2 regions of the Kosakonia beeri genome follow, and region 1 is predicted to be linked to the other one. Evidence: riboswitches for the same ligand, from Rfam matches in the RefSeq annotation. Region 1 holds a riboswitch; the other holds the start of a gene.
The links. Region 1 has a riboswitch for thiamine pyrophosphate ahead of thiB (thiamine ABC transporter substrate binding subunit). Riboswitches for the same ligand answer to the same signal wherever they lie in the genome.

Region 1 (4,520 bases):
TTCGCATTTGGGCAGAAGCTTTCGCAGCGGTCGGCATATCCTGCGCGTGCTCTATTATCGCCCGCTGCGTAACCTGCTACCAGGCACCGCGCTCCGGCGTTCCGAAAACCATATGGCACGGCAAATTTTTAGCGCGCTAACGCGAATAAATGAGGAAAATGGGGAATTGGAAGCGGATATTGCCCACCACTGGAAGGCGATTTCCCCGTTACACTGGCGTTTTTATTTACGCCCTGGCATTCATTTCCATCATGGCCGCGAACTGGAAATGAGCGATGTTATCGCTTCCCTGCAACGTGCAACGGCGTTACCGCTTTATTCGCATATCAGCGAGATCCTCTCGCCAACCCCATGGACGCTGGATATTCACCTGACACAACCGGATCGCTGGCTGCCATGGTTGATGGGTTACATTCCGGCAATGATTTTGCCTCGCGAGTGGAATACGATGGCCAACTTTGCCAGCCAGCCGATTGGCACCGGCCCCTATGCGGTCACCCGCAATACCCATAATCAGCTTAAAATCCATGCCTTTGATGATTACTTCGGTTTTCGCGCTCTGATCGACGAAGTTAACGTGTGGGTGTTGCCGGATCTCGCCGATGAACCGACCAGCGGCCTGACGCTCGAAGGGCCAACCGACGGCGAAAAAGCCGTTGAGAGCCGTCTCGAAGAGGGATGCTATTATCTGCTGTTCGACGCCCGCTCCAGCCGTGGCGCTAACCCGGCGGTCAGAGAATGGGTCAGCCAGGTGCTCTCACCCACTAACCTGCTCTGGCATGCCAATGAGCAATATCAGCGCTACTGGTTCCCGGCGTATGGTCTGCTGCCACGCTGGCACCATGCCCGCCCCGGCAGCGGCGAAAAACCTGCCGGTCTGGAAACCCTGACGCTCACGTTCTACCGTGAACATAACGAGCACGAAGCACTCTCCCGCACCATGAGCACCTTATTAGCAGAACATGGGGTAAAACTGATCGTACAGGAAGTGGAGTACGAGGAGTGGTATCGGGGTGAAGCCGTGAGCGATATCTGGCTTAACAGCGCCAACTTTACGTTACCGCTGGATTTTTCCGTGTTCGCCAACCTGTATGAAGTCCCCCTGCTGCAGCACTGTATTATGCGCGACTGGCAAGCCGATGCCGCACAATGGCGTACCGGCGACATGAACCTCGCCCTCTGGTCGCAAGAGTTGCTTGCCAGCAAAGCGATGGTGCCGCTTATTCACCACTGGCTGATGATTCAGGGGCAACGTTCCATGCGCGGGCTGCGTATGAACACACTGGGCTGGTTTGACTTTAAATCTGCCTGGTTCGCGCCACCGGACCCATAACGCTTTCCCATTGTTTACCAAATCATTACAATAGCGGCGTTCTCAACGGGGTGCTGCGCAAAGAGCGTGTGCTGAGAAAATACCCGTCGAACCTGATCCGGATAACGCCGGCGAAGGGATTTGAGGCTATGACTCAAAATCCTTTGCCACCCATATTGAGGTGCAAAGTGTTAAAAAAATGTCTGCCATTCCTGCTGCTGATTGCAGCGCCTGCTTTTGCCAAACCTGTATTGACCGTTTACACCTACGACTCGTTTTCCGCCGACTGGGGCCCGGGCCCTGCGGTGAAAAAAGCCTTTGAAGCCGACTGTGACTGCGAACTGAAATTCGTCGCGCTGGAAGATGGCGTCTCACTGCTTAATCGTCTGCGTATGGAAGGGAAAAAAAGTAAAGCAGACGTGGTACTGGGACTGGATAACAACCTGCTTGAAGCCGCAACGCAGACTAACCTGTTCGCCAAAAGCGGCGTCCCCACCGATGCCGTCAGCATTCCCGGCGGCTGGAAAAACGAGACGTTCGTTCCGTTCGACTATGGCTGGTTCGCCTTTGTCTACGATAAAAACAAGCTGAAAAACCCGCCGAAAAGCCTGAAAGAACTGGTAGAGAGCGACCAAAAATGGCGTGTCATCTATGAAGATCCGCGCACCAGTACGCCAGGCCTGGGTCTGCTGCTGTGGATGCAAAAAGTCTATGGCGACAAAGCCCCGGAAGCCTGGCAAAAACTGGCAGCAAAAACGGTGACCGTCACCAAAGGCTGGAGCGAAGCTTATGGGCTGTTCCTGAAAGGCGAGAGCGATCTGGTGCTAAGCTACACCACCTCACCGGCTTACCATCTGATCGAAGAGAAAAAAGATCACTACGCGGCGGCCAATTTCAGCGAAGGGCACTATTTGCAAGTGGAAGTGGCCGCCCGCACTGCCGCCAGTAAACAGCCGGAACTTGCGGAGAAGTTCCTGAAATTTATGGTTTCCCCCGCTTTCCAGAATGCTATCCCGACTGGCAACTGGATGTACCCTGTCAGCGATGTCACTCTGCCTGCCGGTTTTGAGACGCTGACAAAACCGCAGACGTCACTCGAATATAGCCCGCAAGATGTTGCCGCACAGCGCGCGGGCTGGATTAGCGCATGGCAACGCGCCGTCAGCCGCTGATTGCCGGCTGGCTGATACCTGGCCTCACCGCCGCCATTGTGATGGTGGCGGTGGCGCTGGCCGCTTTCCTGGCACTATGGCAAAACGCCCCCACCACCGCGTTGTCGGCGTTCTGGCAGGACAGCTACTTGTGGCACGTGGTGCGGTTCTCTTTCTGGCAGGCATTTCTCTCCGCCCTGCTCTCCGTGGTTCCGGCCATTTTTCTTGCCCGCGCCCTCTACAGACGCCGCTTCCCTGGCCGTCTCGCACTGTTACGCCTGTGCGCAATGACGCTTATCCTGCCGGTGCTGGTCGCAGTATTTGGCATTCTTAGTGTTTATGGGCGCCAGGGGTGGCTGGCCAGCCTCTGGCAACTCTCAGGACACGAGTGGACATTTTCGCCCTATGGATTACAGGGTATTTTGCTGGCCCATGTCTTTTTTAACCTGCCAATGGCGTCGCGTTTATTTTTGCAATCGCTGGAGCTGATCCCCGGCGAGCAGCGCCAGCTGGCAGCGCAGCTGGGCATGAACGGCTGGTCATTCTTTCGCTTTGTTGAGTGGCCGTGGCTACGTCGCCAGCTCCTCCCTGTCGCGGCGCTGATTTTTATGCTCTGTTTCGCCAGTTTCGCTACCGTCCTGTCGCTTGGCGGCGGGCCGCAAGCCACTACCATTGAACTGGCTATCTACCAGGCGCTAAGCTTCGATTTCGATCCCGCACGTGCTGCCATGCTGGCGCTGATCCAGATGGTGTGCTGCCTTGCATTGGTATTGCTGAGCCAACGGTTGAGCAAAGCGATAGCCGTGGGTAGCCATCAGATTCAGGGCTGGCGCAATCCGCAGGACCGTCTGTTCAGCAGAATTGCCGACAGCATACTGATTGGCCTGGCACTGCTGCTGCTGCTGCCGCCCTTGCTGGCGGTGATCGTTGACGGGATCAATATGAGCATGCTGAAAGTTCTGGCAGAACCTATTCTATGGCAGGCCATTGGCACCTCACTGCGCATTGCGCTGGCCGCCGGGTTGCTGTGTGTGGTACTCACAATGATGCTGCTGTGGAGTAGCCGTGAACTACGCGCCCGCCAGCAAAATCTGGCCGGTCAGGCGCTGGAGCTGAGCGGCATGCTGATTCTGGCAATGCCAGGCATTGTGCTGGCTACCGGTTTCTTCCTGTTACTGAACGACAGTGTGGGTTTGCCTGCTTCCGCCGATGGCATCGTCATCTTCACCAATGCATTGATGGCCATCCCTTATGCTTTGAAAGTACTGGAAAACCCGATGCGCGACGTGGCTGAACGCTACAATTTGCTGTGCCAGTCGCTGGGCATGCAGGGCTGGCAGCGGTTGCGGGTAGTGGAATTACGCGCCCTGAAACGCCCGCTGGCGCAGGCGCTGGCCTTTGCCTGCGTTCTTTCAATCGGGGATTTTGGTATTGTGGCGCTCTTTGGCAATGACGATTTCCGCACATTGCCGTTTTATTTGTATCAACAAATCGGCTCTTATCGCAGCCAGGACGGGGCTGTTACCGCATTGATCCTGCTGCTGCTGTGCTTTTTATTATTCACATTGATAGACAAACTTCCGGGCCGCCATGCTAAGACTGACTGATGTCACCTGGCTTTATCAGCACCTGCCAATGCGTTTCTCTCTCTCGGTTCAACGCGGAGAGCAGATTGCTGTTCTCGGCCCCAGCGGGGCAGGCAAAAGCACACTCCTGAACCTGATTGCCGGCTTCCTCACCCCAGCAAGCGGCACGCTGCTGATAGCAGGAACAGACCATACACGGACGCCCCCATCTCAGCGCCCGGTCTCAATGCTGTTTCAGGAAAACAACCTGTTTACCCACCTCACCGTGTACCAGAACATCGCACTGGGGCTGCATCCGGGGCTAAAACTGCATGCCGACCAGCAAAGCAAGCTGCAGCGAATTGCGGAAACGATGGGGCTGGAAACATTACTGCAACGTCTGCCAGATCAGCTCTCCGGCGGCCAGCGCCAGCGTGTTGCACTGGCCCGCTGCCTGGTCCGGGAACAACCGGTACTGCTACTGGATGAACC
Region 2 (4,520 bases), 2.4 Mb from region 1:
TATCCATTTCACGCGGTTGCATAAATTAGCATGCCATCATTGCCGTTAACTTACGGGGGAGCAACAACGAAAAAATAACGCTTTGGTAAAAAGTGTAAGCAAACCCAGGAGAAAGCAGGAAAAGCGAACAGCAATTTCCGCTATCCGCTTGTAACCTTTGGGAATAATCCTGGCATCCCGTCAGTCCGTAAAGCCTTCCAGCACGATTTTACCGACTGCACGCTGGCTTTCGAGCAGGGCATGGGCTTTACGCAGATTAGTCGCATTGATGGCACCAAAGTGTTCCCCGAGCGTCGTTTGTAATACACCTTCGTCAATCAACGCGGCGACGCGTGTCAGTAATCGGTGCTGGGCAATCATATCGTCCGTGGTAAACATCGACCGGGTAAACATAAACTCCCAGTGCAGGGACACACTTTTTGCCTTCAGCGGCAGTGCATCAAGACTGTCGGGATCATCAATGAGCGCCAGCTTGCCTTGCGGTTTCAGGGCATTAATCAATTGCTGATAATGGTCCTGCGTGTTGGTAAGGCTGGCGACATGCGTCACCTCTTTTATGCCAATCCGTGCCAGCTCTTCGGTCAGTGGCTTGCTGTGATCAATCACATGATGAGCACCGCGCTCCAGAACCCATTGCTGGCTGGCGGGGCGTGAAGCGGTTCCAATCACCGTCATGCGCGTCAATTTGCGCGCCAGTTGGGTAATGATTGAGCCGACGCCGCCTGCCGCGCCAACGATCAGCAGTACATCCCCTTCGTTGCCGTTTTCGCGAATGCCAAGCCGGTCAAACAACATCTCCCAGGCGGTGATAGCGGTTAACGGCAGGGCCGCGGCAGAGGCGTTATCCAGCGTTTTGGGTTTCAGCGCTGTAATCCGCTCATCCACTAGTTGAAATTCGCTGTTACTGCCTGGCCGCGTTAATGCCCCGGCATACCACACTTCATCGCCCGGTCGAAAAAGCGTGACAGCTTCTCCCACCTCTTTCACCACGCCGACGGCGTCCCAGCCCAGCACGCGAGGCGTTTCGGCATTGAAACCGGCGCGCACTTTAGTATCGACCGGGTTAACCGAGATGGCTTTCACTTCTACCAGCAGGTCATGGCCGCTGGCCTGCGGCTGCGGCAGTTGGATATCGTTCAGGAAGGCCAGGTTGTTACCGTTTGGGGCAGCGTGGGTAATGGCGATTGCTTTCATAAATACTCCGTTAATGCGTTATTTATCTCAGTGCCGGTAAGGGTAGACAACGCCGTCATGATGAAAAACCCGTAAAAAGGAGCAGCACTTATCCTTAAGCAGTGAAAATCGCCACAGCCTGTAGCGCAGCCGTAGCCGGGAATGGCAGGCCACCGAACATCCATTGCTTCGCCACTGCGCTCGATCCTTGAGCGACAGGGGGCCATCAGCGGATATTTATCAACGCCAGATTATCTGCCATCGCCTCTTTTTGGGCTCCCTTGTATTCGCCTGCACATTCCCTTACTCTGCTGACCGGGACGCACTGTCCCTTTGACTCGGGGTGCCCTTCGTATGAAGGCTGAGAAATACCCGTACCACCTGATCTGGATAATGCCAGCGTAGGGAAGTCAGATGCCTGCCCGGCATCCCTTCTTCACGCCGGGCAGGAGCGAATTTATGCAACCTGACCTGCTTGATCGTGCGCAGACCGCGCATGTGTTACAGCAATTCCGCCGCCGTTCTCCCCTAGTGCACTGTATGACCAATGACGTGGTTCAGACTTTTACAGCCAATGTGCTGCTGGCTTTGGGCGCGTCGCCCGCGATGGTGATTGAACCCGAAGAGGCACAGCAGTTTGCAGCCATTGCCGATGCGTTGTTGATTAACGTCGGTACCCTTACTCGTGATCGTGCCGAAGCAATGCGCGCGGCCATCGACAGCGCGCAGGCAGCAGATACGCCGTGGACGTTAGATCCTGTTGCCGTCGGCGCGCTTACTTACCGAACCTCTTTCTGCGCACAACTCCTTACTTTGCACCCTGCGGCGATCCGCGGGAATGCCTCGGAAATTCTTGCCCTTGCCGGAATGAGCAGCGGCGGGCGCGGCGTCGATACCACGGACACCGCCAGCGCAGCGTTACCCGCAGCGCAAACACTGGCAAGGCAGACGGGCGCTGTCGTTGCGGTGAGTGGCGAAGTGGATTACATCACTGACGGGCAACGCACCCTGATGGTCACCGGTGGCGATGCGATCATGACGCGAGTAGTGGGCACTGGCTGCGCATTGTCGGCTGTTGTGGCGGCCAGCTGCGCGCTTGCTGGCGATCGGCTGGCGAATGTCGCCGCGGCCTGCGCGTTGATGTCGCAAGCCGGGAGCCAGGCGGTGGCCCGCAGCGAAGGACCCGGCAGTTTTGTGGCGGCCTTCCTTGATGCGCTGCATTCAGCAGGGGCAGATGCATGAAACGTATTAACGCACTGACTATCGCTGGCACCGATCCCAGCGGTGGCGCGGGAATTCAGGCTGATTTAAAAACCTTTTCTGCACTGGGGGCGTATGGCTGCTCGGTGATCACCGCGCTGGTGGCGCAAAACACCCGTGGCGTGCAATCGGTTTATCGTATCGAACCGGATTTTGTGGCAGCGCAACTCGACGCCGTGCTGAGCGATGTGCGCATTGATAGCACTAAAATCGGCATGCTGGCAGAGACGGACATCGTCGAAGCGGTGGCAGAGCGGCTGCGGCACTATCAAGTGCGTCATGTTGTGCTGGATACGGTGATGCTTGCCAAGAGCGGCGATCCGCTGTTGTCGCCATCGGCGGTGTCGGCGCTGCGGCAGCATTTACTGCCGCAAGTTTCGCTTATTACGCCTAATTTGCCGGAGGCGGCAGCGCTGTTGGAGGCGCCGCTTGCAGGTAGCGAACAGGAGATGCATGCGCAGGGCGAAGCGTTATTGGCGTTGGGCTGTGAAGCGGTGTTGATGAAAGGGGGCCACCTTAACGACGCCGAAAGCCCGGACTGGTTATTCACCCGTGATGGCGCGCAGCGTTTTACCACCCCGCGCGTGATGACGAAAAATACCCACGGCACAGGATGCACGCTCTCGGCTGCACTGGCGGCGTTACGCCCGCGTCATGCCAACTGGGCGGCCACTGTCGCCGAGGCGAAAGGGTGGCTAACAGCGGCGCTGTTACAGGCGGACTCGCTGGACGTCGGCCATGGCATTGGGCCGGTGCACCACTTCCATCAGTGGTGGTAAACCGGCATACGAAACGTGCCAGCAGATTATGCTGAAAAAGTGCGCTCGCGGTGGAAAATCGCGCACAGGAAGACCAGGATTATTGCTGCCCATCGTCAGATGGGTAAGGACAATCCATTTCGCCCTGTGCGAAGCTTACGGGAGCATAGCTATGACTGATATTGTGCAGTTACTTGGCAAAGACGCCGACAGCCTTCTGCAACACCGTTGTATTACCATCCCCGCTGATCAGCTCTATCTGCCGGGGGAGGATTACGTCGATCGCGTGATGGTGGATAACAATCGCCCGCCTGCGGTGCTGCGTAATATGCAGACGCTGTATAACCACGGGCGTCTGGCTGGCACCGGGTATCTGTCCATTTTGCCTGTCGATCAGGGCATCGAACACTCTGCGGGCGCGTCGTTTGCGGCGAATCCGCTCTATTTCGATCCGAAGAATATTGTCGAACTGGCGATTGAAGCTGGCTGTAACTGCGTCGCGTCGACCTACGGCGTGCTGGCTTCAGTTTCCCGTCGTTATGCGCACCGCATTCCGTTCCTGGTTAAACTTAACCATAACGAAACGCTGAGTTACCCCACCGAGTATGATCAGACCCTGTACGCCAGCGTCGAGCAGGCGTTTAATATGGGTGCAGTGGCCGTTGGCGCGACAATCTACTTTGGTTCCCAGGAGTCCCGCCGCCAGATTGAAGAGATCTCCGCTGCTTTTGAACGTGCTCACGAACTGGGCATGGTGACTGTGTTGTGGGCCTACCTTCGCAATTCTGCCTTCAAAAAAGAGGGCGTCGATTACCATGCCTCCGCCGATTTGACCGGCCAGGCGAACCACATTGCCGCTACCATCGGCGCTGACATTGTGAAGCAGAAAATGGCGGAAAATAACGGCGGCTATAACGCGGTGAATTTCGGTTACACCGATGAGCGCGTTTACAGCAAGCTGACCAGCGACAACCCAATCGATCTGGTGCGCTATCAACTGGCGAACTGCTATATGGGCCGTGCTGGGCTTATCAACTCCGGCGGCGCGGCAGGGGGCGACACCGACATGAGTGATGCCGTGCGCACGGCGGTCATTAATAAACGTGCGGGCGGCATGGGGTTGATCCTCGGCCGTAAAGCCTTTAAGAAATCGATGGCCGATGGCGTGAAGCTGATTAACGCCGTACAGGATGTTTACCTCGATCCCAAAGTCACCATTGCCTGATGGACGTTATCCCCTCTCTCGCAGAGGGGATAATGCTTTAAAACAACGCCTTAATTGCCTGAATTCTCCTTCCCGATCTTCATCACATTTCCGTAACCTTTTGT

Region 2: another riboswitch for thiamine pyrophosphate. It lies ahead of thiM (hydroxyethylthiazole kinase); the one in region 1 lies ahead of thiB (thiamine ABC transporter substrate binding subunit).

What each region holds. Positions count from the first base shown of each region.
Region 1 covers NZ_CM135106.1:4,104,707-4,109,226, forward strand. The annotation lists gene sgrR (HTH-type transcriptional regulator SgrR) at 1-1,333, shown strand, start outside; TPP riboswitch at 1,370-1,470, shown strand; gene thiB (thiamine ABC transporter substrate binding subunit) at 1,501-2,484, shown strand; gene thiP (thiamine/thiamine pyrophosphate ABC transporter permease ThiP) at 2,460-4,070, shown strand; gene thiQ (thiamine ABC transporter ATP-binding protein ThiQ) at 4,054-4,520, shown strand, end outside.
Region 2 covers NZ_CM135106.1:1,700,482-1,705,001, forward strand. The annotation lists gene ACUY4S_RS08160 (zinc-binding alcohol dehydrogenase family protein) at 181-1,194, opposite strand; TPP riboswitch at 1,503-1,598, shown strand; gene thiM (hydroxyethylthiazole kinase) at 1,633-2,415, shown strand; gene thiD (bifunctional hydroxymethylpyrimidine kinase/phosphomethylpyrimidine kinase) at 2,412-3,212, shown strand; gene fbaB (class I fructose-bisphosphate aldolase) at 3,364-4,416, shown strand.